One region of the Mesorhizobium sp. B4-1-4 genome, then DNA from elsewhere that is predicted to be linked to it. Evidence: predicted binding sites of a transcription regulator. Region 1 holds the regulator's gene; each other region holds the start of a gene.
The links. Region 1 encodes LexA, which represses DNA repair genes until DNA is damaged. Its sites were predicted from a motif close to TGTTCNNNNTGTGTTCNG; they were not measured.

Region 1 (7,570 bases):
CCCACCGCACGCACCGCGGTCCCCTTCTCGGTCCTGAAGAACATGTAGAGCGCCAGGAAGACGAGGAGCGCGAGAAGGCCGGCAACAACGATCTTGCTGACCGGAAAACCAGGCCGCGCGAACGGCACCCAGTCGAACACAGTGGGTGAGCCGAAGACGGAGAGATTGGACTTGCCCATGATGCGCAGGTTGATGCTGTAGAGCATCGTCATCATCAGAATACCCGCAAGAAGCGTATGGATGCGGAAGCGCAGATGGATGAAGGCGGTGCAGCAGCCTGCCGCGAGGCCCGCCACGAAGGCGACCACGATGGCCGTCAGCGGCGATGCGCCGGCAGCCAGCAGCACGCCGCAGACACAGCCGCCCAGAGGAAAGGCGCCTTCGCTGGTGAGATCGGGAAAATTCAGCATGCGAAACGGGATCATGATCCCGAGCACGACAAAGGCCAGGATCAGGCTTTGCGCCAGGGTGACCGGAATGATCGCGACGAAGCTGGTCAGAACGTCCTGAATAAAGCCCATGGTGGTCAGCTCGCCAGCAACATGCGGTCGGTCTTGACGGAAAAATGACCGATCAGATCGACAACCGTCGCCCTTGCCTTCTCCTCGCCGGTGACCTCCAGCAGGACCCGGCCCGCGTCGAGCATGATCACCCGGCTGCCATGGTCGACGGCATGTTGCATATTGTGGGTCACCATCAGCGTGGCCAGTTTTAGCGCATTGACGGCGCGCACCGTCGCCTGCATGACGATATCGGCCGTGCGCGGGTCGAGCGCTGCCGTATGCTCGTCGAGCAGCAGCAGGTCCGGCGATCCGCCAACCGCCATGATCAGCGACAGCGACTGCCTCTGCCCGCCCGAAAGCAGGTCGACTCGTGTGTCCAGGCGGTTTTCAAGGCCGAGACCCAGTATGGACAAGCGCTCCTTGTAGGACGCAAGCCGGGTGGCGTTCAGCCCTTGCCGCAAGCCGCGTTTGTGGCCGCGAAGGTCAGCCAACAACATGTTCTCCGCCACGGTCATGCTGGCGGCTGTGCCGCGCATCGGATCCTGGAAGACGCGCGCCAATTTTGCCGCGCGCTTGTGCACCGGCATGTTTGTCACATCGGTGCCGTTGATCAGGATCCTGCCGGAATCGAGGATGAGAGCTCCGGAAATGGCGTTGAGCATACTGCTCTTGCCGGCCCCATTGGAGCCGATGACGATACCGAACTCGCCCGTGGCCAACGACAGGTTGAGACCGTCCAGCGCGACCTTCTCGTCGGCCTGGCCCTTGTAGAACACTTTGCGCGCGGATCGGATCTCGAGCATCGTTCCTCCCACAACTGAAGGGTGACGGCGCCGACGCCGTCACCGCTGCAGCCCAACGTCAGTCGACGATGCACCCGCAATCGGCCATCGAAGCGGGTATCTCGATGCCGAACGCGGCCATCGCCTTGCGGGAGATCGTTGCCATGTGGTCCTTGTAAGCCGGACGCGACGGCGCGATCGTCTTCGGATCCTTGCCCTTAAGGATTTCGGCGGCGATGTTGCCGGCATTGACGCCGACCTGCGTGTAGTTGACCGCGAAGCTTGCCGGTACGGTGCCGTTGCGGACCGCGCTGTCATCGGAGTTGACGACCGGGATACCGGCCTGGCGAGCGGCTGCGGAGACAGCGGCAATCGCCGGCTGGATCAGGTTCGAAGCCGGGCCGTAGATCACGTCGGCCTTGCCGGCAAGCGAAGCGATGCGTTGCTGGATGTCATTGACGTTGTCGATGCCGACCTCCACGACCTCGAAGCCGGCCGTGGGTGCCGCCGCCTTGATCTTTTCGATCAGGGCGACGTCATTGGCCTCGCCTGGATTGTAGGGCACGCCAAAGCGCTTGGCGTTCGGCAGCAGCTTCTTGGTGAAGGCCATCACCGCGGCGACATCCTGCAGATCGCTGGCGCCGGTCATGCCTTCGTCTCCGGAGTCCCATGACGGCACCAGCTTGGCCGCGACCGGATCGGTGACCGCGGCAAAGACGATCGGAATGCCGGACCCTGCGAGCGCCTTCTTGGCGATCTGCGAGACTGGCGTGGTGATGGTGTAAATCAGCTTGGGCTGCTCCGCCTGCAGCTTGGCGATCATCTGCGGCACAAGCGATGCGTCGAAATTGGTATGGCTCTCGGTGTAGACGACGTCCTTGCCCTCGACAAAGCCATTGTCCGTCAGCGCCTTCTTGAAACCGGCTATGGCGGCATTCAACTGAGGATGCTCTCCGAAATTGGCTATGCCGATACGAATCTGATCGGCCGCGGCGCTGCCGGCGCTGACCATCAAGGCGCCTGCCAGGGCCAATCCTGACAGCCATTTCGACTTCAACATCATTTCCTCCCAGATTTGATTAGCGCCGCTTAAAGACGGCACATCAGGCGATCATGGTCAGTCCGCCGGTCCATGTCAAACATTATATATAATTCTTGCCATGCACCGCCATGATATATAATTTTCCAAGCCTGACGATGGACGGACTGCGATGCAGGATCAGAATAGTTCCACAAAGACGGAGGCGGCCTATCAGCTGCTGCGGCGCGATATTCTGACGACGCGCCTCATGCCGGGTGCGCCGCTCAAGTTGAGTGCGCTGCGCGGCACATATGGCGTCGGCTGGACGCCGCTGCGTGAAGCATTGTCTCGGCTTGAAGCCGAGCGCCTTGTCACTGCCATCAGCAATCGCGGCTTTGCCGTCGCTCCCGTGTCGCGGGCCGAACTCGAGGACCTGGCGCGCGCGCGGATGGTTGTCGAGATGCCCCTGTTCCTGGAATCGATGGAAAAAGGCGACAGGCAATGGGAAGATGCCGTTGTCACCGCTCATTACCGGCTCTCTCGCTGCAAGACCGCGGTTGACGACCCCTCGGATGCGGCCGTCGATCAGTGGGACGAAAGCCACGAGGCCTTTCACGCGGCGCTGCTGAGTGCTGCGACGTCCAACTGGCTGCTGCGATTCCGCTCGACGATCGCGGATCAGCTGCGGCGACATCATCGTTTTCTCGGCCTGGCGCCGACTTTGCGGGCAGCGGCCGGCCTCAAGCATGGCTATGGAGAGGCCATGGACGCACTGCGCGAGGCGATCGCGATCGAGCATCACACCGCGATCATGGAGGCGGCGCTCGATCGTGATGTCGAGCGGGCAAAGGCATTGATGACGGCGCATATCGGCTACACGCTGCACGTCTATTTCACAGCGAAGACAGCAGCGCCAACAACTACACCGCACGCGCCGGCAGCCTGAAAGCGGTTTCCGGATGATTTCGGCGCTTCCGCGCAGTCCGACGCTTACACACGGATCCATCCCCAAGCGAGCTGGCGAACGTTGGCGTTTTGGTTTCGTTTCGTTCCGCTGGGATGACACTGGGCGACTCCATAAATCGCCCCGTGCGCCTTTCAAACGATGAAGCCAAACCTCAACAAGGGGTGGGCCACAGGCCATTAACCAAAACGATTTCAATGCGTGTGTCCGGGGCAGAAATCGTCGGTAAGCGTCGGTTGCCGTTTGTTGCCGGCGGCAAAAATTTCGAACCCCTTAACAAATTCACTAAACTTTAAACGGTTGCGGAACACAACTGGAACAGATAGTGTTTGTTCTGGGTTTGTTTTTCGATTCCGATTCAGACCCTTCGTTCAATGCCTTGGGGGCCGCCATGCTGACGCGCAAGCAACATGAACTGCTGATGTTCATTCATGAACGGCTCAAGGAAAGCGGCATCCCGCCCTCCTTCGACGAGATGAAAGAGGCTCTTGATCTTGCCTCCAAGTCGGGGATCCACCGCCTGATCACGGCGCTGGAGGAACGTGGCTTTATTCGGAGACTGCCCAATCGGGCGCGCGCACTGGAAGTGCTCAGGTTGCCGGATTCGATCGCGCCGGGCCTCAATGCGGCAAAGAAATTTTCGCCAAGTGTCATCCAGGGCAGCCTCGGTCAGGGCAACCTTGGTCGTCAGATCAAGCCGGCGCCGTCGCGCTTGCCCGCGGCCGGCAATGACGACGATGCGATTCCCGCGGTCTCGATCCCGGTGATGGGCCGTATCGCCGCCGGTGTGCCGATCGATGCCATCCAGCACCAGACGCATTCGATCTCGGTGCCGCCTGACATGATCATGGGGGGCGAGCACTATGCGCTGGAGGTCAAGGGGGACTCGATGATCGAGGCCGGGATCTTCGATGGCGACACGGTCATCATCCGCAACGCCGATACAGCGAGCCCGGGCGAGATCGTCGTGGCGCTGGTCGACGAAGAGGAAGCGACCCTGAAACGGTTCCGCCGCAAGGGAGCTTCGATTGCCCTTGAAGCCGCCAACCCGGCCTACGAGACCCGCATTTTCGGGCCGGACAGGGTCAAGGTGCAAGGCAAACTCGTCGGGCTGATCAGGCGCTACTGAGCAGGCACTGGCGCGCTTGTATTGTCAGGCTTTTTATAGGGCGGCAGGCCCCTCGCCTCGCGCGAGAATTTGCGCTGTTCATGCCAGGGACGGTATGGCCTGTCGACGGCGAAGCTGACGATTGGTGGGCCAGTCGCCGATTGGCGGTCGAAGAAGACCGCAGCACTCCCTTTGCGAGCGAGTTGCCGTTTGGTGACGACGAGAACCAGCGGGTTATGGCAGGCGTCATAGCCGGTCGCGTCGTTGACGACGATCACGTCGGCGAAACCGCAGGCCTTCCAGGTATCCTTGCGGTCTTCGACATGCGCGACGATCGCTCCGGACGGGTGCCTGGCGAGGCAGACGCCGTCGGTGCAGTAGAACGGTGCTCCCGGCGGCAGGTTTACGGCATCGGCGATGGTGAACTGCCCGTCTGTCTTGTTGAACACCTCTGGCACGACGATGCTTTCGGATACCAATGCACGTTTCCAGTTGTCGACGGTGAATTCGTTCGGGCGTGCCCGGCTGACCGCGAGTTCGCCACCGCCGATCGGCACCGCGACCAGTCGGGCATCTTCCGAGATCAGCACATCGGGCGTGCGCGTATCCGACACAGTCAACAGGCCGGCAAGTGCGAATGGGAGTGCGGCGAGCCGCAGCCATGTCGTCGCCATCGTCGCGATGACCAGGGCGACCGTCACCAGCAGCACGGATTGCTGGGAAATCAGCCCGACCGCATCGACAGGAGAGCGTTCCGATATCCACGCCGATATGGCGATCATTGCCGTCAGGCCCTTGCCCATCAGGTAAAGGGATGGCACATCCAAGCCGAACGGCATGAGCAACGCGCTGGCGACGGCCAGGAACATCACGACCGAAACGATCGGCATGACGGCCAGATTGGCGAACAAGCTGAGCGGCGATACACGCTGGAAATGCCAAATGGCAAACGGCGCCGTAGCGCTGCCGGCGATGATGGAGGTCATAGCCAATCCACCCGTCGTCAGCAGGAATTTTTGCGTCAGAAGCCCTGGCAGGGATAGCTTCGGCGATGGCGGCCTCGTTTTTCGCGCACGATAATCCGCCCAACCGGCATAGGCGCCAACCAGGGCGGCGGTCGCGGCGAACGACATCTGGAAGCTCGGTCCGACCACCTCATGCGGCGAGACCAGTATGACGGCGATCGCCGAGATCGCCAGGTTGCGCATGGTCAGTGCCGCGCGATCGAACAGAACCGCGATCAGCATCACCGCCAGCATGATGAAGCTGCGTTCGGCGGCAACGACGATGCCCGAAATGACGAGATAGGCAGCGATCGAGAAGAGCGCTGCGGCGGCCGCGTATTTCTTCACCGGCCTTCGTGCGGAAAAATCTGGAAACAGCGCGAAGGCGCCGCGCAGCAGACCCATGACGGTGCCCGCGACCAGCGCCATATGCAGTCCGGAAATGGAGATGATGTGATAGATGCCGGTGCGCCGCATCGCCTCGTTGATTTCGTCGGGAATGCCGGCGCGCACGCCGACGATCAGTGCCGCGGCGATCTCGCCTTCGGCGCCGCCGACGATGCCCGTGATGCGGCCGGCGATGGATTGGCGGGCATTTTCCACCGCAGCGGACAGGCGAGCCAAAAGAGGCATGTCGTCCTCGGCTGTGACAATCCTGGGATTGCCGAGAAAAAACCCGCTGCCGCCGATGCCGGCGAAGTAGCTGTCGAAGGAGAAATCATAGCTGTCCGGCCGCACCGGACCGGTCGGCGGCAAGAGTTTGGCATAGCCTGATATCAACGAGCCGGCGGCCAATTCCCGCGGTATCTTGCGTGCCGAAAGCCGGACCCTTTCCGGCGCATAGCGCAGTTTCGGCCGGGCGGTGGACGTCACGTCAATGGTCAGCCGGATGCGGCCGGTCTCCATCCGGTCGAGCGAGACGACGCGGCCCGTCACCTCAGTCGAAATCTCAGAGCCCAGCATGCGTGTTCCGGCTCGCCATGTTTCGACCTTCGCCGCGAGCAGGCCCAGCGCGCACAGCAGCATCGCCGTGAAACACAGATGGGTTTTTGGCCAGGAACGCGAGGCAAGCGCACAGAGCGCCGTCAGCACGACGACCGCTACAGGCTTGGCAAAATCAGGCTCCGCCGCCAGCGAATAGTAGCCGATCACTCCGGCGGCCAGACAGACCGGCACCAGCAGAAAGGCGATGCCCCGGTCAAGTTCCAGTTCCGCCGCCTTGGCCACGCCATGGCGCAGGCGAGGCAATGATGTCAGGCCGAATTGCCGGCGTACGCGCGCAATCCTGCCTGCGGCAGGCGGTGGACTTGGCGCAGGGATATCCGCCTGCGGCTGCCGGGTGCCGGGCGCCGGCACAAGGGATGTCGGCGATGGCAACGGGATAGCCGGACGCGTTGCAAACAATGACCGTTCGCTGACGCCGGCAACAGCGTCCTCGCCCCGATCCGAGCCCCGGCCTCGTCCAGCCATCGGGTCTGCCCCTTGCACCCCTGACGCCCTATGGTACATGAACCCGCGACGCGCGAAAGTCCGCGCAACCCAACCCCGCTTCAGATGGTTTCCAAGAATTTCATGTCCGACAAGGTCGTCACCCGTTTTGCCCCCTCGCCCACCGGCTATCTGCACATCGGCGGCGCCCGCACGGCGCTGTTCAACTGGCTCTATGCCAAGCACACCGGCGGTACGATGCTGCTGCGCATCGAGGACACCGATCGCGAGCGTTCGACCGATGCGGCGACGGCCGCCATCCTGGACGGACTCTCCTGGCTCGGTCTTGGCTGGGACGGCGACGCTGTCTCCCAATTCGAGCGCGCGCCGCGGCATCGCGAGGTGGCCGAGGAACTCGTGCGCCTGGGCAAGGCCTACTACAGCTACGAGACGCCTGCCGAACTGGAGGCGATGCGCGAGGCAGCGCGTGCCAAGGGCCTGCCGCCACGCTACAACGGCCAGTGGCGTGATCGTGATCCGTCCGAGGCGCCTCCCGGGGTCAAGGGCGCAATCCGCATCAAGGCGCCAACCGAGGGCGAGACGGTGGTGCACGACCGTGTCCAGGGCGAGGTGCGATTCCCCAACAAGGATCTCGACGATTTCATCATTCTGCGTTCGGACGGCAACCCGACCTACATGCACGCCGTCGTCGTCGACGACCATGACATGGGCGTAACGCATATCATTCGGGGCGACGATC
Region 2 (7,570 bases), 370 kb from region 1:
GACGATGACCGGTGTGCGCGCCAGTTCATCGAGATCGGCGGAAATGTCGAAACTCTTTTCCGCACCTTTGTGCACGCCGCCAATGCCGCCGGTGGCGAACACTTTTATCCCCACCATATGCGCCGCGATCATGGTCGCGGCGACCGTGGTGCCGCCGGTGCGCCCTTGCGCCACTGCAAAGCCGAGGTCGGCGCGCGACAGCTTCATCGCATCGCCGGTCATGGCCAGCGATTCACGCTCGCCGTCGGAAAGACCGATCTTGATGCGGCCGCCAACCACGGCGATCGTGGCGGGCACGGCACCGCCATCGCTGATGATCTTTTCGACATTGGCCGCCATGGCACCGTTGTCGGGGTAGGGCATGCCATGGGTGATGATGGTGCTTTCCAGCGCCACCACGGGACGCCCGGCAGCCAGGGCTTGCGCCACGGGAGCATGGACATCGATGAAGGGGTGGGCGCTCTCTGGGGTCATCTCGAATCTCCAATCGCGGCGCATCCATCAGGACGCGTAAACATCCCTGCGGCGCTGTGAATTTGCCGGTCTCATGCCATTTCCCGCGCATCCGGCACAAGGGCCAGTGCTTCCGCGAAGCTCGCCGCGGTGAATTCTGGCACGGCGTTGGCGCTTTCGATGGCCAGCGTTGCCGCCGCGACGCCTTCGCGCAAGGCCTGGCGCAGTGGCAGACCGCGCAACAGCGCCGCGACCGTCGCACCCGCCAGCGCGTCGCCGGCGCCGGTGACATCGGCGACTTTCCTCGGGGCAGGCGGCAGGATCGAAAACGCGCCTGCTTCATCGAAGCCCAGCACCGGCGCGCTGCCTGCCGTGACCACGCCACTGGCAAGGCCGTTGCATCGCAACCCGTCGATCATCTCTCGCTCGGAGGCACTCGAATTGACGCCAGCCAGTACAACGGCCTCTCGCCGGTTCATGAAGAGTTGCGCCAGTTCGCCGAGCACCGGTATCAGCCGCGTCACCTTGGCCGGCGAAATGGCAATGGCGAAAACCGGTTTGCCGGCGGCGAGCGAGACCAGCCGCTCCAGAGCCGACGCCGGCAGATTGGCGTCGCACAGGATGGCGTCGGCGTCGGCGACCACCTCCCGCATCTTGGAGCGCCTGATCTGCTTGGGGAAGGCCAGATCATAAAGCACCATGTCGGCAAAGCCGACGATCAACTCGCCCTCGCGGTCAATCAGCGCCGTGTAGCTCGGCGTGGTGCGATCGAGGAACACTGCCGACAGGTCTTTAATGCCGGCTTCCGCTATACCGCGTGACACGGTATCGCCCGCGGCATCGCCGCCGCGCACCGACAGCAGCGAAGCCGAGACACCTCGGCGCACCGTGCTGCGCAACGCGTTGAATACGCCGCCGCCGACATCCTCGCGCATTGTGCCGGGATTGGACGCCGCTGGCACGTACGGACCGGCCACCTGGCCACGCCGATCGATATGGGCGCCGCCCACGGCCAGTATCTTCGCGGATTTCACCATGGCGGCGATATGACCTTTGTTATTGGCGCCACACAAGCGCTACACTGCGCGACAGAGCTTCGCATGCAAGGCAGCGATTCGGCGGATCGATACAATCGAGCCGTCTGGCCCAATGCGAGGACATCGCTGCCTCGGTCTGCGAGACAAAAAAAGAACAGATCAGGATATCTCTTGTTTTTCAGTTGGTTGTCTCCCCTTGCCAAATGAGAACAAAAAAGGTACAAAATGACAGGGATTGCGGATTGTCCGGCCTTCATTGACGACCAAGGGGTGATGTATCATGGCTCAGAATACTTTGCGGCTTGTAGAGGATAAGGCAGTGGACAAATCAAAGGCTCTGGATGCGGCGCTGTCGCAAATCGAGCGGGCTTTCGGCAAGGGCTCGATCATGCGGCTCGGCGCCAACGAGCAGGTCGTCGAGATCGAAACAGTGCCGACCGGGTCGCTCGGCCTCGACATCGCGCTCGGCGTCGGCGGCCTGCCGCGCGGCCGCATCATCGAGATCTACGGGCCGGAAAGCTCTGGCAAGACGACGCTGGCCCTGCACACCGTGGCTGAAGCCCAGAAGAAGGGCGGCATCTGCGCCTTCGTCGATGCCGAGCACGCGCTCGATCCTGTCTATGCCCGCAAGCTCGGCGTCGATCTCGAAAACCTCCTGATTTCACAGCCCGACACCGGCGAGCAGGCACTGGAGATCTGCGACACGTTGGTGCGCTCCGGCGCCATCGACGTGCTGGTGGTCGATTCGGTGGCAGCGCTGACGCCGCGTGCCGAAATCGAAGGCGAGATGGGCGATTCGCTGCCCGGCCTGCAGGCCCGGCTGATGAGCCAGGCGCTGCGCAAGCTGACCGCTTCGATCTCACGTTCCAACACCATGGTCATCTTCATCAATCAGATCCGCATGAAGATCGGCGTCATGTTCGGTTCGCCCGAAACCACCACGGGCGGCAACGCTTTGAAATTCTATGCATCGGTGCGCCTCGACATCCGCCGCATCGGCTCGGTCAAGGACCGCGACGAGGTCGTCGGCAACCAGACCCGCGTCAAGGTGGTCAAGAACAAGCTGGCGCCGCCCTTCAAAGTGGTCGAGTTCGATATCATGTACGGCGAAGGCGTGTCCAAGACCGGCGAACTGGTCGATCTTGGCGTCAAGGCTGGTGTGGTCGAGAAGTCGGGCGCCTGGTTCTCCTACAATTCGCAGCGCCTCGGCCAGGGCCGCGAGAATGCAAAACTGTTCCTGCGCGACAATCCCGACACCGCGCGCGAGATCGAACTGGCGCTCAGGCAGAACGCCGGATTGATCGCCGAGAAATTCCTTGAAAATGGCGGTTCTGAAGGTGGCGAAGACGGTTTTGAGGACGAAGCCGGCGCGATGTAGGGCAATGGCCAGAGTTCGGCCATAAATTCAGCCTATCACCTGATGCTTAAGTAACCGAGTTCTTTAATACCGCGTTCCAAACCGCCGGCCTTCGAGCCGGCGGTTTTCGTTTTCGGCAGACCGGTAAGCTCCTGGATTGGCCCAATTCCGTGTTTCTGGACAGGGTCGGGCGTGCCCGCTAAAAGGCCAAGTCTATTTTCTAAGACGCAGAGACCAGTTTCCGCCGGCTGTGCCGGCGGTTTTCGCGAAAAGGCAGCAGTCATGAGTGGCGTGAACGAGATCCGGTCGACATTTCTCGACTATTTCCGCAAGGAGGGCCATGAGGTCGTGGCCTCGAGCCCACTCGTGCCGCGCAACGATCCGACCTTGATGTTCACCAATGCCGGCATGGTGCAGTTCAAGAACGTCTTCACCGGTTTGGAGAAGCGGACTTATTCGCGCGCCACCACCGCCCAGAAGAGCGTTCGCGCCGGCGGCAAGCACAATGACCTCGACAATGTCGGCTACACCGCGCGCCATCTCACCTTCTTCGAGATGCTCGGCAATTTCTCCTTCGGCGACTATTTCAAGGAGCGCGCCATCGAGCTTGCCTGGAACCTGATCACCCGGGAGTTCGGGCTGAAGAAGGACAAGCTGCTGGTCACCGTCTATCACACCGACGACGAGGCGGCCGGCTTCTGGAAGAAGATTGCCGGTTTCTCGGACGATCGCATCATCCGCATCGCGACCTCGGACAATTTCTGGGCGATGGGCGACACCGGTCCCTGCGGGCCGTGCTCGGAAATCTTCATCGATCGTGGCGAGCACATCTGGGGTGGACCTCCCGGCAGTCCTGAGGAAGACGGCGACCGGTTTCTCGAATTCTGGAACCTGGTGTTCATGCAGTATGAACAGGTGACGAAGGAGCAGCGCATCGACCTGCCGCGCCCGTCGATCGACACCGGCATGGGCCTGGAGCGCATGGCCTCCATCCTGCAAGGGGTGGAAAGCGTCTTCGAGACCGACCTGTTCCGCCACCTGATCGATGCGGCGTCGTCCGCGCTTGGGCGGGCGCCTGGCGCGGAAACGGTGGCGTCCTACCGCGTCATTGCGGATCACCTGCGCTCGTCCTCCTTCCTGGTGGCCGACGGCGTGCTGCCGTCGAACGAAGGCCGCGGTTATGTGCTGCGCCGCATCATGCGCCGCGCCATGCGCCATGCGCAGTTGCTCGGCGCCCGCGATCCGCTGATGTGGAAGCTGATGCCGGCGCTGGTGCGCGAGATGGGCCAGGCCTATCCCGAGCTGGTGCGCGGCGAAGAGATGATTACCGAAACCCTGAAACTCGAGGAAACCCGCTTCCGCAAGACGCTGGTGCGCGGCCTTGGCCTGCTGTCGGAGGCGACGGAAAAGCTCCATGCCGGCGACATGCTGGACGGCGAGACTGCGTTCAAACTTTATGACACCTATGGCTTCCCGCTCGACCTGACGCAGGACGCGCTGCGGCAGCGCAACATCTCGGTCGATCTTGCCGGCTTCACCGACGCGATGGAACGGCAGAGGACCGAGGCGCGCGCTCACTGGGCAGGCTCCGGCGAGGCCGCGACCGAGACGGTCTGGTTCCCGATCCGCGAGAAGACCGGCGCCACCGAATTCCTCGGCTATGAGACAGAGCAAGCGGAAGGTCTCGTCCAGGCGCTGGTCAGGGAAGGCAAGACCGTGGACAGCGCCGGCAAGGGTGAAGCTGTTGCCGTGGTTGTCAACCAGACGCCGTTCTATGCCGAATCCGGCGGCCAGATGGGCGACACCGGCGTCATTTCGGGCGAGGGGTTCTCGATGGAGGTCTCCGACACGCAGAAGAAGGCGGATGGGCTGTTCGTGCATATCGGCAAGGTGATTAACGGCACGGTCAAGACGGGCGCCGCCGTCGAGCTGAAGGTCGACCATAACAGGCGCTCCAGGTTGCGCGCGAACCATTCGGCGACGCATCTCATCCATGAGGCGTTGCGCGAAGTGCTGGGCACCCATGTCGCCCAGAAGGGCTCGTTGGTCGCGCCCGAGCGGCTGCGCTTCGACATCTCGCACAACAAGCCGATCTCGGCCGAGGAACTCGAAGAAGTCGAGCGCATGGCCAACGAGATCGTCGTGCAGAACAGCCCGGTGACCACGCGGCTGATGTCGGTCGACGACGCCATTGCCGAGGGCGCCATGGCGCTGTTCGGCGAGAAGTACGGCGACGAGGTGCGCGTCGTGTCGATGGGCACTGGACTGCATGGCGCCAAGGCCAACCGGCCCTATTCGGTCGAGCTTTGCGGCGGCACCCATGTCAGGGCGACCGGCGATATCGGCCTTGTGCGCATCGTCTCGGACAGCGCGGTCGCCGCCGGTGTGCGCCGGATAGAGGCGCTGACCGGCGAAGCCGCGCGTAAGCATCTCGACGAGCAGGATCGGCGCCTTAAGACGGCTGCGGCGACCCTGAAGATTTCACCGGCCGACGTGCCGGCGCGTGTCGAGGCTTTGCTCGAAGAGCGCAAGAAGCTCGAGAAGGAACTGACCGAAGCGCGCAAGAAACTGGCGCTGGGCGGTGCGGGGGCTGGTGCGCCAGCTGAAAACGAAGTGGTGGCGGGCGTCGGCTTCCTCGGCAAGGCGGTCTCCGGTGTTTCGCCGAAGGATCTGAAGCCGCTGGCCGATGCCGGCAAGACCTCGCTCGGCTCCGGCGTCGTCGTCTTTGTCGGCGCCAGCGAGGACAACAAGGCGAGCGTCGTCGTCGCCGTGACCGATGACCTCGTCGGCCGCTTCAGCGCCGTAGACCTGGTGCGCGTGGCGTCCGCCGCATTGGGCGGGCAGGGCGGTGGCGGCCGGCCTGATATGGCGCAGGCTGGCGGCCCGGACGCGTCGAAGGCCAATGACGCGATCGCGGCGGTGAGGGCGGCGCTCGAAGCAGCATGAAAGTCCGATGAACGTCCTCGTTCTAGGCGGCTACGGACTGATCGGAGAGGCCGTCCTTGAACGGTTGCTTCAAGACGGCCACCACCTACTCGGCCTGGGCCGCGATATCGGACAGGCGCGGCGCCGCAGACCCCGCGTCCAGTGGATCGCGGCGGATATGTCGCGACTGCTCTCAGCGGCCGACTGGATTCCCCTGCTTGCCGGCGTGGAAGTGGTGGTGAACGCCGCAGGCGCTTTGCAGGATGGTCCTCGTGATCAGCTGGATGCGATCCACCGGCGTTCGGTCGCCGCGCTCATCGCCGCCTGTGAACAGGTGGGTGTGAACCAATTGGTACAGATTTCCGCGATTGGCGCAGATATCGCTTCCGACAGCACCTTTTTCCGGACCAAGGCGGAAGGTGACCGCGCCGTCGCTTCGTCGTCTCTGAACTGGACGATCCTGCGGCCCGGTCTGGTCATCGCGCCCGCCGCCTATGGCGGGACGGCTTTGTTGCGCGCGCTTGCCGCGAGTCCAGCAATTATCCCCGTAACGTTGGCGGATCGGCCGATCCAGACCGTATCGGTAACGGATGTCGCCGAGGCGGTATCGCGTGCGGTCGCCGGACGTCTGGCATGCGGGCAGATTATCGATCGGTCGAGCAACGGGCCAGGCCTCTTGCCGACGTCCTGCTTGAGTTTCGTGCTTGGCTCGGCCTGCCCAAGGCGCCGGTCGTGACGGTGCCGGCAATCGTCGGGAGGCTCGCCAGCGGCATCGCCGATGGACTTGGCGCTCTCGGGTGGCGGTCTCCCTTGCGCAGTGCGGCACTTGCCGCGCTGAAGCAAGGCGTTACCGGCAACGCCAAGGCCTGGACCGAAATTACCGGCCGTCCGCCGCAGTCGCTGGAAGCTACGCTGGCGGCAATGCCCGCACATGTTCAGGAGAGGTGGTTTGCGCGCCTGTGGCTGCTGAAACCGGTCGTGTTTGCCGTCCTGTCGATGTTCTGGTTGGCCTCCGGCATCGTCGGCTTCATCAGACAGGATGCAGCTGCGGACATTCTGGCATCGCGCGGCCTGTCGCCCGCTCTTGCGCTCTGGATGGTTCTCGCCGGAAGCGTCGCCGACATCCTGGTCGGCGCCGCCGTTTTGGTACGTTGGCTGGCTCGGGCGGGGCTGATGGCGATGATTGCCATCACCTTGGTTTATCTTGGCGCAGCGACCGTGCTTGCTCCCGATATCTGGCTCGATCCGCTCGGACCGTTGGTCAAGACCGTACCCGCGCTCTGCCTCGTCCTGGTGGCGCTGGCGATCCTGGAAGAGCGATGAACCTCTGGGCCGACATTCTGCGCTGGGTGCATGTCATCGGTGCAACGGTGCTGTTCGGCACTGGCGCTGGAATTGCCTTCTTCATGCTCATGGCGCAGCGTACCGGCCGGCCCGAGATCGTCGCCCATGTCGCAGGCACCGTCGTCATCGCCGATGCCATCTTCACCGCCACGGCTGTTGTGGTCCAGCCAATCACCGGCGCGCTTCTGGCCCGCGAGATCGGGTGGCCGCTGTCGCAGGGCTGGATCGTGCTTTCCTTGCTGCTCTATGTCGTAACCGGCGCGTTCTGGCTGCCGGTTGTCTGGATACAGTTGCGCATACGTGATCTGGCTCGGCAGGCGGCACGTGAAAACGCGCCGTTGCCGGACGAGGAAAAGCGCCTCTTCCGCATCTGGTTCGTCTGCGGTTTTCCAGCCTTTGCCGCGGTGCTTGCAATCCTCTGGCTGATGGTGACACGGCCCGAGATCAGATTGTA
Region 3 (7,570 bases), 880 kb from region 1:
GACCAAATGGGGCCGCTCGATGTCGGCGGTCGGCGGCAACCGCGAGGCGGCGCGGCGTGCCGGCATCAACGTGGGGCAGATCTATTCCAGCGCCTTCGTGCTGTGCTCGATGCTGGCCGCCTTCGGCGGCGTTTTATCGGCGGCCCGCCTTGCGTCGGCCAGCCAGCAGGCCGGCACCGGCGACGTCAACCTCAACGCCATCGCGGCCGCCGTCATCGGCGGCACCAGCCTCTTCGGCGGTCGCGGCAGTGCCTATTCGGCGCTGCTTGGCATCATCGTCATCCAGTCGATCGCCAGCGGGCTGACGCTGCTCGATCTGTCCTCGTCGCTTCGGTACATGATCACCGGCGCCGTGCTTGCCATCGCAGTCATCGTCGACTCGCTGGCACGCCGCTCGCGTGTCTCTCATGGCCGAGCCTGAACCCATCAACAGGAAATGAAGACATGAGTGAAGAACTGTCCGGAAAAGTTGCCGCCATCACCGGTGCGGCTTCAGGCATCGGTCTGGAATGCGCCAGGCATATGCTGGCGGCAGGCGCCACCGTGGTGCTGGTCGACCGCGCCGAGGCGACGCTGAACACACTCTGTGCCGAACTCGGTCCGAAGGCGATCCCGCTGTCGATCGAGCTGATGCAGCCGGCAAGCGTTGCAACGATGATGCCGCGGATCCTGGAAAAGGCCGGCCAGCTCGACATCTTCCACGCCAATGCCGGCGCCTATGTCGGCGGCGAGGTGGCGAACGGCGATCCCGACCTCTGGGATCGCGTGCTGAACCTCAACATCAACGCCTGCTTCCGCTCGATCCAGGCCGTCCTGCCGCACATGGTCGAGCGCAAGACCGGCGACATCATCGTCACCAGTTCGATCGCCGGACTGGTTCCGGTGGTCTGGGAGCCGATCTACACCGCCTCCAAGCATGCCGTGCAGGCCTTTGTCCACACGGTGCGCCGGCAGGTCGCCAGGCACGGCTTGCGCGTTGGTGCGGTGGCGCCCGGCCCGGTGGTGACGGCGTTGGTCGACGACTGGCCGAAGGCAAAGCTCGAGGAAGAGCTCGCCGCCGGTGGCCTGATGCAGCCGCGCGAAGTGGCCGAAGCGGTGATGTTCATGCTGACCCGGCCAAGGAACGTCACCATCAGGGATCTCGTGATCCTGCCGCAGAGCAATGATCTCTGAAGAGTAGTCGGTAGCCGGGCTCCACCTCACCACCGTCCACTCACTGCTTACGACCTGCTGCTCCCTGAAATCAGAGGTTTTCCTTGCCCCATTACATAGGCATCGACGTCGGCACCGGTAGCGCGCGCGCCGGGGTGTTCGATCTGTCCGGCACCCTGCTGGCCTCGGCCAAGCGGGACATCAAGGTGTGGCGCGAGCCCGGCGACATCGTCGAGCAGTCGAGCCGCGACATCTGGCGTGCGGTGTGCGCCGCGGTGCGCGAGGCCGTCGCCCAATCCGGCGCCGCGCCGGAGACGATCGCCGGGATCGGCTTCGATGCCACCTGCTCGCTCGTGGTGCTGGGCGAAGGCGGTGCGCCGCTGCCGGTTGGCCCATCTGGCGATCCGGAGCGCAACATCATCGTGTGGATGGATCACCGTGCGGCGGAACAGGCGCGCCGCATCAACCGCAGTGGCGAGGCGGTGCTGAACTATGTCGGCGGCGTCATCTCGCCGGAAATGGAGACGCCGAAACTTCTGTGGCTGACCGAAAACCTGCCTGCTACCTTCGACGCGGCCTGGCAGTTTCTGGATCTCGCCGACTTCCTGACCTGGCGTGCCAGCGGCAGCCTTGCCCGCTCGGTCTGCACGGTGACCTGCAAATGGACCTACCTCGCGCATGAAAACCGATGGGACGAGGGATATTTCCGCGAGATAGGCCTCGGGGCACTCGCCGACGAGGCCTTCACGCGCATCGGCACCGAGATCGTGCCAGCCGGTGCGGCACTCGGCAGCGGGCTGACGGCGCAAGCGGCCGCAGAGCTGGGCCTGGCCGAGGGAACAGCCGTAGCGGCGGGCCTGATCGACGCGCATGCCGGTGGTATCGGCACGGTCGGCGCGCGCGGCGCAGCCGGCAGTGTTCTGTCGCGCATGGCCTATGTCTTCGGCACCTCGGCCTGTACCATGTCGACGACGGCCGAGCCGGCTTTTGTCGACGGCGTCTGGGGTCCGTATTTCTCGGCCATGGTGCCGGGCCTATGGCTGAACGAGGGCGGGCAATCGGCGGCAGGCGCGGCCATCGACCACCTGGTGCGCTTGCATCCGGCAGCCGGCGAAGCGACGGAGAAAGCACGAGCCGCAGGGCTCACTCTCAGCGTCTGGCTGTCGCTGCTGGCCGAAAGCCGGGGCGGGGCGGCGGCTGTGCCGGCGCTGGCCGGCGGCATCCATGTCGTGCCGGAATTTCTTGGCAATCGCGCGCCTTTCGCCGATCCGGACGCACATGCGCTGATCGCCGGGCTCGATCTCGACACCAGTCTCGACAGCCTGGTCGCGCTCTATGTCGCCGGCATCTGCGGTCTTGGCTATGGCGCGCGCCAGATCGTGCGCGCCGAGCGCGAAAAGGGCATTGCCGTCGATACGATCGTCGTCAGCGGCGGCGCGGGCCAAAGCCCATTGGTCCGCCAACTGCTGGCCGATACAACCGGCCTGGTTGTGGTGGCGTCGACCTCGCAGGAGCCGGTGCTGCTGGGCTCGGCGATGCTCGGAGCCGTCGCTGCTGGAGCCTATGAGGATCTGGTGATGGCCATGGCCGCCATGTCGGAACTCGGCGAAGCCTATCATCCCAACGCGCCGCTGACCGGCTGGCACGCCAAGCGCTTCGCGGCGTTTGAGCTGCTGCAGCAGACGGGTAGGGCGATCAGAGGCTGAGACGGGTGCGCCGTCCGCTCACAGCTCCTTTTCCGCCAGTTCCCTGAATTCGTCGGGCACCGAACGTCCCGCTTCGAGCGCCACTGCGCCGTAGCCGACCGCCTGCTTGCCGAAGCGCTCGCGGATCTTGTCGATGGCGCGGTCGGCGCCAAAGCGTGCCAGGCCTTTCTGGGTGCCGGGCCGGCGCTTCTCGTCGGCAAGCCCGAGCGGCAGGTCGAGCTGCAGTTCGGCGCTTTCCTCCAGATGCGAGACCGAGATCGCCAGCAGCGAGATCACCTTCTCCCGGGGGTGGTCGGCAAGCACGCCGCGCACGAGATCGCCGGCGATTTCGGCCAGCATGGTGGTCGCCGAGATCGGCTGGTCGAGCGTAATCGAGCGCGTCACGGCGCGGAGATCGGCAAAGCGCACGCGCACCGTCACCGTGCGGCCGGGCCGCGCCTTGGCGCGCAGCCGGCTGGCGACGCGGTCGGCCAGATGCAGCAAAGTCGGCACGATCACCCGCGCCACGGCCGGCTTGTGACCAAGCGCCGATTGCGCGCCGGCCGAATGCGCGCGGCGCTTCGTCTCCAGCTTTCTCGGGTCGCGGTTCCATGACAGAGCGGCGAGCTTTTCGCCGGCGGCGGGGCCAAGCAGTCGCGTCAGCGCGCCGCTATGCGTCCTGGCCAGCTGGCCGATGGTCTCGACGCCGATTTCGGCCAGCCGCGCCCTGGTCGCCGGGCCGACGCCCCACATCAGCGAGACCGGCAGGTCGTGCAGGAAGGCAAGCTCGGTTCCCGGATCGACCACCACCAGCCCGTCGGGCTTGGCCACCTGCGAGGCGATCTTGGCCAGATGCTTGGTGCGGGCCACGCCAATCGAGATCGGCAGGCCGAGTTCGGCCCGCACGCGGCGGCGGATGGTTTTGGCGATTTCGTCCGGCGGGCCGAACAGATGCGTGCAGCCGGCGACATCGGCGAAGGCTTCGTCGATGGAGATCCGCTCCACCACCGGCGTGAAATCGACGAGCACCTTGATCGCCGCGTCGCCCAGCCGCTGGTAGTGGCTGAAATTGCCGCCGACGAAGATCAGCTGCGGGCAAAGCTCGCGCGCCTTGCGTCCCGGCATGCCGCCGCGCACGCCAAAGGCGCGCGCCTCATAGGAGGCGGCCAGCACCACGCCGCCGCCGACCGCGATCGGCTTGCCGCGCAGCGACGGATCGAGCAGCTGCTCGACCGAGGCATAGAAGGCATCGAGATCGGCATGCAGGATGGTGGCTGTCGTCTCCATTCCCGACCGCTCATCCGCAGTTGCTGATAGATGCGAACGAATGAAGAACAAAAGGGGATCATTGTCAAGCAAGGAACGGGTTTGTTGAAAAGCATCCCGCAGGTTGATGAAATCGGCGATGAGCGATCCTCTCCCCGTAACTCTACCGGGAGAGGATGCCGGCAGGCAGGTGAGGGGCGGCGCTGACTTAGAGAGGAAAGCTGCTTCGCCTGAACCTGAAAAGAGCCGCCGCCTAACCAAACTGCCCGGCCCGCAATACCGTCTTCATCGCTTCCAGAGACGGCTTGCCGCCGGCGGCCGGCTCTCTCGGCTCATTTGACAAGCGTGATCAGGCGGCCCGCATACATTTCGCGATTTCCGAGCGCCGCCGCGCAATCCGACTGCACGGCCGAATTTCCTGTCATCTGCACGGTATCGCCGACGAGCCGGATGCAGTCGCCCTGGGAATTCATATCCGAGTTGCCGGCGTAGAATATCGGCGCGTCCGGTGCGTAGATGAAGCCGCTGATCACCGAGCCGGCCCCGCCATTCAGTGTCAGCGGCGATGTATTGCCGCGATCCTGGAATATGGTGATGCCGGCATAGGTGCCGCTGGTGGGCGGCGAGAGGGTCACCTGTTCATTTGCGTTGATGTAGATTTGCGCGCCTTCCATCAGGAATATCGTCACGCCCTGGCCGGTGAGGCTGCCATTTCCGCCGAGCTTTATGGTGACCCCACGCAGTATGTAGACGCCGGGGTTGAGCGTGATGTTTCCCGACCATGTCTTGTCGCAATAGGTGCCGGGCGAAAGGGTGATGGATTTGCCGTTGGGTGCCGTCTGGCAAAGCGTGTAGGGGGGAGGGGTGACGTTGGCCAGCGGGTCAAACGACGCGTACTGACGTTCGAGCGGATTGCCGCAACTCAAGCTGGCGTTGGGCGGCAAGAGGCCGGAAGTGCCGCCAACGGTCGAAACGCAGCTGGCGCTCACCAGCGCAGAGCCGCCTCTGTTGACGGAATCGGCCGCGTCCGAGTTGGCGGCGATCACGCAATGGTTCATCGCGACGTTGGTCGAGCCTTGCAGGTTGACCGCAGCGGATGCATGAGGATCGAGCGCAAGTACGCAGGCCTGCGCACCGGGCACGATCTTGACCATAGTGGAGCGCGAGGCTTGCCAGGGGGGCAGGGCGCTGATGAAGCTGGGACGGCTGATGCTGGACGAAAGCGAAATGTAGTAGGCGCTGGGGCCGCCGCTGGCGGCGCTCGAGAGGGCTGCGACGCTTCCCGAATATTCCTGCTGGTCGGCGGCGCGCATATTGGCCGTGAAGAAGTTCTGGCCGAGTTGCTGCACGTCGCCAGCCGCCATTCCGGCATAATATTTTGTCCCGATGGCGAGTCCCGCCGCGTCCAGCGAGTTCTGCAAGTGGTCGGCGTCGTCGCTCGTGCCCACCAGATCGATCGCGCCGGCCACGCCAAGCATCAGCGGCAGCATCGCGATCACCGTGGTCAGCGCGAAATTGCCGCGCTCCGAAGCCCAGAAGTCTTTCAACACGACAGCGCCCCTCGTCAGATCAGTACCAGGTACTACAGCAGGGGTTTCTACGTATTGTTTTACGAAACGCTAAAATTAAACCGATCACCTGGACGGAAGGCCTGCCACGCGCCCCTATCCAGCATGCTCCGCGCGCAGCGCTGCCTTGATCCGTTCCAGCGCCGCATCGCCGCCGGCGGCCAGTTCGTCGGCGATGCGGGCGAGATCATCGTCGGCCTTGCGGTGCTTGCTGCCCCAGGCGCCGAGCGTGGCCAGCACCGGCAACAGGTCGATACCGGCCTCGGTCAGCCGGTAGATCGCCTTCAACCCGTGGGTCGGGTCGTCGCTGCGGGTGAGAATGCCTTCGTCTTGCAGCGTCTGCAGCCGCTCGGCCAACGTACGCGAGGAAATGCCTTCATCGGATTGCAGGAACTCGCGAAAATGCTTTTTCCCGGCGAAGACCAGGTCGCGGATGATGAGCAGCGTCCAGCGGTCGCCGAGCAGTTCGAGCGACAGGTTGATCGGGCAGCCGGATCTTTCGCGCGTCGACATGTCTATGGTTCCATTTTTAAATCACTTCACTATTGACATCATTTTGGTTTCGCGTCAATGGTTCCAGAAGTAAACCACTTTGGCGATTGAGACGAGGAGCACCTCCAGACATGAAAAAGCTGATCCTTCATATGCAGATATCGGTCGACGGTTTCGTCGGCGCCAATGAGGACCATGACTGGCAGCTCTGGGAATGGGGTGACGACAATGGCTGGGACGCCGAGCTGAAGCGGGACTTCAACGTCGTGTTCGCCGGCATCGACACCATCCTGCTCAGCCGAAAGATGGCCGAGGAGGGCTATCTCACCCATTGGGGCAATGCGGCGCGGAAATATCCGGCCGATCCGTTCTACGCCTTCGCCCGGCGCATCGTCGAGGCGCACAAGGTGGTGCCGAGCGACAGGCTCAAGGCCTCGCGATGGGAACGCACGACGGTGGTGAGCGGCGACCTGCCGCGTGAGGTCGCGGCGCTGAAGGCCGGCGAGGGCGGCGACATCGCCGTCTTCGGCGGCGCCGGCTTTGCTTCCTCGCTGATCGCGGCCGGGCTGGTCGACGAGTTCCAGCTGTTCGTCAACCCGGCCGTGCTGGGCGCGGGCCGCCGCATCTTCGACCAGGGCGGTTTCGGGAAGCTGCGGCTGCTCGCCTCGAAGGCCTATGCCTGCGGCATGGTGGTCAGCCGCTACGCGCCGGCGGGGTGACCGGGGCTGTGGCCGATCAACCCGGTTCGGTTTTGCCTTACAAGACCGGTCTCGGCAAAGCCCGGAATGGCCGCTCCGCGAGGTTGTTACCTGGCGAGGAAATCCGTGATCAGCTTGACGGTGGCGTCAGGGTTTTCCTCCATGATCCAATGGCCGGAGGCGGGCACGATGGCTCCGGTCACGTCGCTGGCGACGAAGCGCAGAATGTCGGCCTGGCTCGTGCCGGCCGATTTCTCGGCGCCCACCGCCAGCACCGGCATTGTCAGCTTGCCGCCGCTGGCCAGCATCGCCTGATTGTCGATCGCATCCTGGTCGAATGCCTTGAACTGCTCGAAGGCGTCATGCATCGCATGCGGCCGGGCATAGAGCTTCGCGTAGTGGACGCGCGTCGCCTCGTCGATCTTCTTCGGGTCGGCCGACAATTCGTTGTAGAAGCGATCGAGATAGATGCGCTCGCGGCCCTTGACCAGCCGTTCCATGTCGGGGCCGCGGAAGTTGAAGTGCCACAGCAGCGGGCTCTGCTTGATCTTCTCCCAGTCGCCAATGCCCGGCAGCGGCGCGTCGATGACGACCCATTTGGTGATGCGCTTCGGATATTGCGCGGCCAGCGCATAGCCGACCATATTGCCGATATCGTGCGTCACCAGATCGGCCTTGTCGATCTTGAGCGCATCCATCACGCCGGCGA
Region 4 (7,570 bases), 1.1 Mb from region 1:
GGGCAACACCTCGATCCTCTACCGCACCGATCTGGTGAAGAACCCCGAAGCGAGCTGGAAACTTCTGTGGGACAAGCAGTATGCCGGCCGCATGGCGACCATCGACGCCGTCCACGACACGCCCATCGTCGCGGCACTGCTTGCCGGCGTGAACCCCTTCGACATGACTGCGGACCAAATGGACAAGGTCGCCGAGAAGCTGCGCGAACAGCGCCCGCTGCTGTCGAGCTACACCACCGATATGACTTCGGTCGAGCAGGCGCTGGCCAGTGGCCAGCTGGTCGCCGCCATGACCTGGAACGCGTCGGCCACTTCGCTGAAGAAGCAGGGCGTGCCGGTCGAGTTCATGAGGCCGAAGGAAGGGATGCTGACCTGGGCCTGCGGTTTCGTCATGCTCAAGGACGCCAAGAACGTCGATCTCGCCTATGACTTCATCAACAGCCGGCTGGACGCCGAGTCGGGCAAATTCCTGATCCAGTCCTATGGCTATGGCAGCTCGCTCTCGACTGCCTTCGCCGGTGTGCCGAAGGACGAATTGGAAAAGCTCCAGCTGCCGTCCGACCCTGAAGTGATGCTGAAGAGCACGATCTTCACCGGCCCGATGAAGCAGAATGACGATGTCGCCAAGATGTTCGAGAAGGTGAAGGCCGGCGGGTGACGCTGGCCAGCCTTGTTGGAGGCGATTGGATTACTGAAGTTTGCGCCGCCGCTCATCCGCCTGCCCCTTCTCCCCGTAATAGAGACGGGGAGAAGGGGACTGGCCGCAACGTCGGCGACCCCCTCTCCCCGTTTTTCACGGGGAGAGGGTAAGGGTGAGGGGCAGCGCAAACGTGCGAACGACAATGCTGCGTTGCTCGATAAGGATGCGGCAAACGAGGACCGATGCATGGACATGCTGGACGAACAGGCCGAGAAACCCAAGGACGATGCCGACGTTCGCGTCGGTCGGCGGGTGCGGGCCCTGCGGCTCGAGCGCCGCCTTTCGCTGGCGGAGCTTGCCGCCAGGGCGGGCGTGTCGATCGGCGCGCTCAGCCAGATCGAGCGCGGCATGTCTTCGCTGCGCGTCAAGGTGATCTGGCCGCTCGCCGCGGCTCTGGACATCGAGCCGTCGGCGCTGATCGCCGACGGCGACGATGCCGCCAACGATCTCTACTGCGTGCGTGCCAACAGCCGCCGCGCCATCCCGGTGAAGTCGGAGGGCATCGCCAAGGCGCTGCTGTCGCCGCCGGGCGCGACGCTGACCGGCATGCTGGTAACGGTGGAAGCCGGCGGCGGCACCGCGGAAGCCTATGCGCATGTAGGCCATGAGTTTGGCTACGTATTGGCCGGCGAGGTCGAACTGGTGGTGGATTCGACAAAATACGTGCTGAAGACCGGCGACAGTTTTGCCTTCAAGAGCACGCTGTTGCACGCTTTCCGCAATCCTGGCGGCGAGGAATGCCGGATCCTCTGGGTCAACACCACGAAACCGTCCGAGGTTCGCGATGGCGCCTGATCCGCTCGTCCGCCTGCAGGCGGTATCGAAGATTTTTCCCGGCGGTATCGTCGGGCTCGACGCCGTCGATCTCGACATCATCAGCGGCGAGTTCATCACCCTGCTCGGACCATCGGGCTGCGGCAAGACCACCAGCCTGCGCGTCATTGCGGGCTTCGAAAGCCCGTCGAGCGGCGCGGTGCTGCTCGACGGCCGCGACATCACCGAGCTTCGACCTTACGACCGGCCGGTCAATACCGTGTTCCAGGACTACGCGCTGTTCCCGCACATGAACGTCGCCGAAAATGTCGGCTTCGGTCTGTCGCTGCGCAAATTGTCCGGAGCCGAACAGGCAAAACGCGTCGGTGAAGCCCTCGACATGGTCGGCCTCGCCGACAAGCTTCGTGCCCGCGTTTCCGAACTCTCCGGCGGCCAACGCCAGCGCGTCGCGCTCGCCCGCGCCATCGTCTGCGAACCGCGCGTGCTCTTGCTCGACGAACCGCTGTCGGCGCTTGACGCGCATCTGCGCGAACAGATGCAGGTCGAGTTGAAGCGGCTGCAGTCGCGGCTTGGCACCACCTTCGTCATGGTCACCCATGACCAGACCGAAGCGCTGTCGATCTCCGACCGCATCGTCGTCATGAACAAGGGCCGCATCGAACAGATCGCGCCACCGGCGGTACTGTACGACCGGCCCGCCACGACGTTCGTGGCGAGCTTCATCGGCACCATGAATCTCCTGCAGTCCCGGTTTGTCGGCCGCGACGGCGATCGCCTGCGTTTCGCCGCCGGCGCCCTGGCGCTGGAGGCAACTTCTGAAACTGGGAAGTCACCCCGGCAAGGCGAAGTGCGGACCATCGGGGTGCGCCCGGAGGACTTGCTGGCAACGACCGAGGCCGCGCCGAGCACGGCGCCGGCGCGCGTCAACAGCGTCGTCTTTCATGGCCGCACGCTGCGGCTGCATGCCGAACTCGACCAAGGCGCACCTATTGTCATCGATGCGCCGCGCCAGGCGGAGGGTTTCCAATTCAGCGTCGGCGACGTCGCGCATATCAGCCTGCGCCGTGGCGCCAACTGCCCTATGCTGCCTGGCTGACCTGCTCCATCGGCGGCTACAGGCAGTCGGCAACGGCCGCGAATACGCCGACTGGGGTCCATGACTTTCTCGAGGTCAAGGGCATCGGATGCGGGCTGGGGCTTCGAAGCAATCCACGCTTGACTCAAAGAGATGTTCCTGTTTTGTTCTAACGCCGGAGCAAAATGGGAGCGTTCCTTGGCGAGCGTACGCGTATGTACCAAGGCGAGTTCGATTTCGGAATTCCAGAGCCGCCATGGCGGCCTAAGCGGCCGGAGCGCGTCTTCTACGGCTTGTTTCTGCAGCAGAAGGACTATTCGCGGTTTGCGGATTGTCAAAGCCAGCTGTGCGGCCAATGTGAGATAACCGGCTCACGTCTGCTGTATCACCGGTTTCACGTCAGCCTGCAACATGTCGGTGATTACAAAAGGCTGCCAGAGAAAATCATCTTCGCAGCGGCCCGATCGGGGCGACGCATCGCGATGTCTGAGTTTGATGTCACCTTCCGTCATTTCAGGAGCTTTCCCGGTCGCCCGGCGACGAGGGGCCGCCCGGCCAAGCATCCTTTCGTGCTTCTCGCCGATGACGGACCGGTTTGTGAATTGAGCAGGAAGCTCGGCGCTGAAATGTCGCGCGAAGGACTCAAAGCTTCAGACGGTTTCGTTCCACATTTGACGCTGGCCTATGACCAGAAACTTATTCCGCAACAGCCTATCGGCCCAATCAGCTTTGTCGCCCGGGAGTTCGTTCTTGTGCACAGCTTGCGCGGACTGAAGAAGTACGTTTTCCCGGACTGTTGGCCGCTCAGTGCGATGTGATGCGCCGATCGCTCGCCCTCAAACCGTCGTCACAGAGCCGCGCTATGTCTATCGTCCTGACAAAGCTTGTCAGCTGTCGTGCGGGCAAAGCTGGCGGACTGGCGAGCGCTTCCCTACTTCGAGTGCGTCGGAACAGGAGGAAGACAAATGACCGTCGCGGAAATTGCCAAGGATTTCACCGAACTGCTCAGGCGGGGCGACAACGAAAGTGCCGCTCAGAAGTACAATGCTGACGAAATCGTCAGCTATGAAGCCATGGAGGGCCCTATGGCCGTCTGCAACGGCAAGGAAGCCGTGAAACAGAAGGGCCAGTGGTGGCAAGAGAACAACGAAGTGCACGGCGGCTCCGTCGAAGGCCCGTATGTCAACGGCGACCAGTTCGCGGTGCGCTTCACGTTTGACATAACGCCCAAGGCTACGGGCGAGCGCGTCACCATGGATGAGGTTGGCCTGTACACAGTCAAGAACGGCAAGATTACCGAAGAGCGCTTCTACTATTGAGGCAATGCCGCCGGCTTTCCGGAGTCTGCTTTCTTCGCTGCAGGCGAAAAACGAGCATGGCGGCCGGGGCAATGCCCTGGCCGTTCATGCGAGGTTCAAATCATCTTCACATGGGATGCGGGCGCTGGCAAAGCGGGAAGGGCGGTTTAGGGTGCAGGACGGATTCGACAATCAGCAGGGAAGCGCGCTTTGACGATCACCATATATGGCATCACCAACTGTGACACGATCAAGAAGGCACGCGTCTGGCTGGAGAGCCATGACGTGCCTTATCGTTTCCATGACTATCGGGCCGACGGGATTGAAGCGGGCAGGCTGAATGGCTGGGTCGGCAAGGTCGGCTGGGAAAAGCTCCTCAACAAGGGCAGCACCACGTTCCGCGAACTGCCGGAGACAGACAAGCAATCGCTCGACGAAAAGCAGGCCAAGGCGCTGATGCTGGCCAGACCGACGATGATCAAGCGGCCGGTGCTGGAGGTCGGTGACAGTGTTCTCGTCGGGTTCAAGCCGGATGCTTATCAGCAGGTGGTTGGTGCAAAGTAGATAGGTGGCGATCCTTCGCGCCCCCCTCTGTCCTGCCGGACATCTCCCCCACAAGGGGGGAGATTGGCAGCTCCGCTGTCGGACCTTCGTCTTCAACGTTGAAAATTGGCGAAAGCCATCGCGACATCGATCTCCCCCCTTGTGGGGGAGATGTCCGGCAGGACAGAGGGGGGGCGGCGCTGTCCCGCCAGCTTTCGAAAACCGCTTCAATCCCCGCGCAAGTACCCCGCCAGCGCCACTGCATTGTTGTGCGCCTCGTCATGCGCTCCGTAGAGCAACGTCACCCGGCCTTTATCAAGCAGAGCGCGCAACACCGTCACCGCATCGTCATTGCTATCCAGCTCGGCTCGATACCGCCGCTGAAACTCTTTCCAACGCGCTGGCTCATGGCCGAACCATTTGCGCAGGTCGTCGCTCGGTGCGATGTCCTTCAGCCATAGCGTCAGCGCGGCGTCCTCCTTGCTGACGCCGCGCGGCCAGATGCGGTCGACCAGCACCCGTTGTCCGTCACCGGGCGCCGGTGGCTCGTAAATCCGCTTGACCGCCAATTCGAGGGCCATGGAAAGCTCCGAAAGCCAAGGGGCGTCGTCAGGCCCACTCGCCCTTGCGCATCACAGGCACGCGGCTGCCGTCCTTGTTGACGCCGTCAATGTCGATCTTGTCCGAACCGATCATCCAGTCGATGTGGATGAAGCTCTTGTTGCCGCCGCGCGCCGCGATCTCGTCCTGGCTGAGCGAGGCGCCATTGACGAAGCATTTCGAATAGCACTGACCGAGCGCGATGTGGCAGGCGGCGTTCTCGTCGAACAGCGTGTTGAAGAACAGCAGGCCGCTGGCCGAGATTGGGGAGGAATGCGGCACCAGTGCCACTTCGCCGAGGCGGCGTGCGCCTTCGTCGGTGTCGAGCACTTTCTTCAAGACATCCTCGCCCTTCGACGCCTTGGCCTCGACGATCCTGCCTTCTTTGAAACGCACCGAGATCTCGTCGATCAGCGTGCCCTGGTAGGACAGCGGCTTCGTGGAGGAGACATGCCCCTCGACGCGCCTTGCATGCGGCGTGGTGAAGACTTCCTCGGTCGGGATGTTGGGGTTGCAGGTGATGCCGTTCTTGGCCGTCGAGGCGCCGCCTATCCATTCATGGCCGTCCGCCAGCCCGACCGTCAGGTCGGTGCCCGGGCCGGTGAAATGCAGGGCGTGGAAGTTGTGGCCGTTGAGCCATTCTGTGCGGCCGCGCAGCGCTGCGTTGTGCGCCTTCCAGTTGCCGATCGGATCCTCGACATCGACGCGCGAGGCGGCGAAGATGGCGTCGGCAAGCTTCGCCACGGCGACGTCGTCGGCGTCATCCGGGAAGACTTGCCTGGCCCAGGCCAGATCGGGATAAGCGATAATGTTCCAGTTGATATCGAAGCCGGTGATCTTTTCCAGCGCCGGCTGGTAGGCCACCGAATTGGCCTTGTTGGCGCGCGCCACCTTGGCCGGGTCCTGCGCCGACAACAGCGAGGGATCCTCGCCGCGCACGGCAAGCCGGGCCGCATTGTTGGAGAAGGCCTCCGCCATGCCCTCATACAGCCAGCCGGCGGCGCGGTCGAAGCCGGCGTCGGCGCCGAAGCGGTAGCGCGCCAGCGTTATCTCGTCATCGTTGAAGATCGGCGTCACTAGTCCGGCGCCGGCCTTGTAGGCATGCTCGACGATGCGCCTGGTCAGCGGCAGTGCTGCGATCGACGATGTCAGCACCAGATCCTGTCCCGGTTGCAATTGCAGGCCTACCTTGATGGCGACCTCCGCCAGCCTGTCGAGCTTCACCGGGTCGATCGTTGCGGAAACGCCGCGCGAATGTGTGGTCATGATCCTGCCTGTCGTAGTGGGATGTCTCGTTCAACATAGACCGGTGCCACGCTGCTTTCCACCGCGTTCGTGCCAGCGGGTCCTGCAGTCACCGATCCGAACTGTGCCATCGTCGCCTCGATCTCTTGCCGGATCCAGACCTTGAAATCGCGGACCTTGCGGCTCTCCGCCTTGGCCGACGAGGTCACCAGCCAGTAGCCGAGCCCGCTTTGGGCGCGGACCCCGAACGGCGCCACAAGCCGCCCGTCGGCCAGTGCATCGGCCGTCAGCAACTGCCAGCCCAGCATCACGCCATGGCCGGCGATCGCCGATTCCAGACACAGCATCGGATCGGTGAAGCGCGCGCCTTTCTGGAAGGTGACGGGCGGAACGCCGGCGGCGGCGAACCAGCTTTCCCAGTTGATCATCGCCCGTTCGTCGGTGATGGCGCAGGTCTGCGCCAAATCTTCGATCGATTGCAATTTGCCAGCGATCGATGGCGCGCAGACCGGGAAGATCTCCTGCGCCAAAAGCAGTTCTGCTCGCCCGCCCGGCCATTTGCCGTCGCCAAGCCGGATGGCGATGTCGATGTCCGAGTGATCGAGATCGGTGAGCCGCACCGAGGCGTCGATGCGCAGCAGCACGTCGGGATGCCGGGCGAAGTGGCGCGACAGCCGCGGCAGCAGCCATTTCGAGGCGAAGGCCGGTGCCACCGAAACCACCAGCGTGCATTGGGTCGCTTCGTCCGCCATCGCCACCGCGTAGGCAAGCTCGCGAAACCCCGCGCCGAGGCGGGTGGCGAAGATGGCGCCGAATTCGGTCAGGACCAGACCGCTCGCCGTACGCTCGAACAGCGCCTGGCCGAGTTGCTTTTCGGTGCGGCTTATCTGCTGGCTGACGGCACTGACGGAAACGTTGAGCTCGCCGGCGGCCGCCGCCAGCGATCCGAGACGGGCGACGGTTTCGATGGCGCGAAGGCCATTGAGATGGACGCGGTTGAGCATGGCCATTTGAGTTTTTCTAAACCGATCCGACCGGAATCTCAATTGAAAGAGAGACCGAAACGGCTGACCTTGTTGAGGGGAGACAGATCCACGGAGCCGGAAATGCTGAGGATGCTGTCGTCGCTGAAGGTCATGTTCGCCGCGAATGCGTCGCATGAGCCACTCTGCGACCGCGATACGCAGAGGTGGGTGACCGATCCGCTGTCGCATCCGGTGCTGAACGCCATGTCGCAGCGTGAACTCGCTGACGTGCCGTTCAGGCTGACGGCGCGGCGGACCGTGCATGAGACCGCTTCATTTCACGTCGATTTCGGTGGACGCTGCTGAGCGG

Region 2: recA (recombinase RecA) is a predicted target of LexA. The motif match lies at 1,696-1,713, and genes of this name have one in related genera.
Region 3: dinB (DNA polymerase IV) is a predicted target of LexA. The motif match lies at 4,168-4,185, and genes of this name have one in related genera.
Region 4: FJW03_RS03165 (2'-5' RNA ligase family protein) is a predicted target of LexA. The motif match lies at 2,704-2,721, and genes of this name have one in related genera.

What each region holds. Positions count from the first base shown of each region.
Region 1 is NZ_CP083950.1:1,797,787-1,805,356, reverse strand. It holds gene FJW03_RS08680 (ABC transporter permease) at 1-521, opposite strand, end outside; gene FJW03_RS08675 (ABC transporter ATP-binding protein) at 527-1,306, opposite strand; gene FJW03_RS08670 (ABC transporter substrate-binding protein) at 1,365-2,345, opposite strand; gene FJW03_RS08665 (GntR family transcriptional regulator) at 2,497-3,252, shown strand; gene lexA (transcriptional repressor LexA) at 3,662-4,399, shown strand; gene FJW03_RS08655 (ComEC/Rec2 family competence protein) at 4,393-6,852, opposite strand; gene gltX (glutamate--tRNA ligase) at 6,955-7,570, shown strand, end outside.
Region 2 is NZ_CP083950.1:1,423,079-1,430,648, forward strand. It holds gene FJW03_RS06755 (pseudouridine-5'-phosphate glycosidase) at 1-474, opposite strand, end outside; gene FJW03_RS06760 (carbohydrate kinase family protein) at 546-1,490, opposite strand; gene recA (recombinase RecA) at 1,771-2,868, shown strand; gene alaS (alanine--tRNA ligase) at 3,130-5,793, shown strand; gene FJW03_RS06775 (NAD(P)H-binding protein) at 5,801-6,508, shown strand; gene FJW03_RS06780 (DoxX-like family protein) at 6,505-7,095, shown strand; gene FJW03_RS06785 (DUF2269 family protein) at 7,092-7,570, shown strand, end outside.
Region 3 is NZ_CP083950.1:2,681,318-2,688,887, reverse strand. It holds gene FJW03_RS13070 (sugar ABC transporter permease) at 1-421, shown strand, start outside; gene FJW03_RS13065 (SDR family oxidoreductase) at 445-1,173, shown strand; gene FJW03_RS13060 (FGGY-family carbohydrate kinase) at 1,257-2,858, shown strand; gene dinB (DNA polymerase IV) at 2,877-4,124, opposite strand; gene FJW03_RS13050 (TadE/TadG family type IV pilus assembly protein) at 4,436-5,653, opposite strand; gene FJW03_RS13045 (winged helix-turn-helix transcriptional regulator) at 5,768-6,184, opposite strand; gene FJW03_RS13040 (dihydrofolate reductase family protein) at 6,295-6,882, shown strand; gene FJW03_RS13035 (alpha/beta fold hydrolase) at 6,969-7,570, opposite strand, start outside.
Region 4 is NZ_CP083950.1:715,778-723,347, forward strand. It holds gene FJW03_RS03150 (ABC transporter substrate-binding protein) at 1-658, shown strand, start outside; gene FJW03_RS03155 (cupin domain-containing protein) at 887-1,495, shown strand; gene FJW03_RS03160 (ABC transporter ATP-binding protein) at 1,485-2,570, shown strand; gene FJW03_RS03165 (2'-5' RNA ligase family protein) at 2,735-3,367, shown strand; gene FJW03_RS03170 (nuclear transport factor 2 family protein) at 3,515-3,868, shown strand; gene FJW03_RS03175 (ArsC family reductase) at 4,058-4,411, shown strand; gene FJW03_RS03180 (DUF488 domain-containing protein) at 4,618-4,971, opposite strand; gene FJW03_RS03185 (aminopeptidase) at 5,000-6,256, opposite strand; gene FJW03_RS03190 (LysR substrate-binding domain-containing protein) at 6,253-7,245, opposite strand; gene FJW03_RS03195 (hypothetical protein) at 7,342-7,566, shown strand.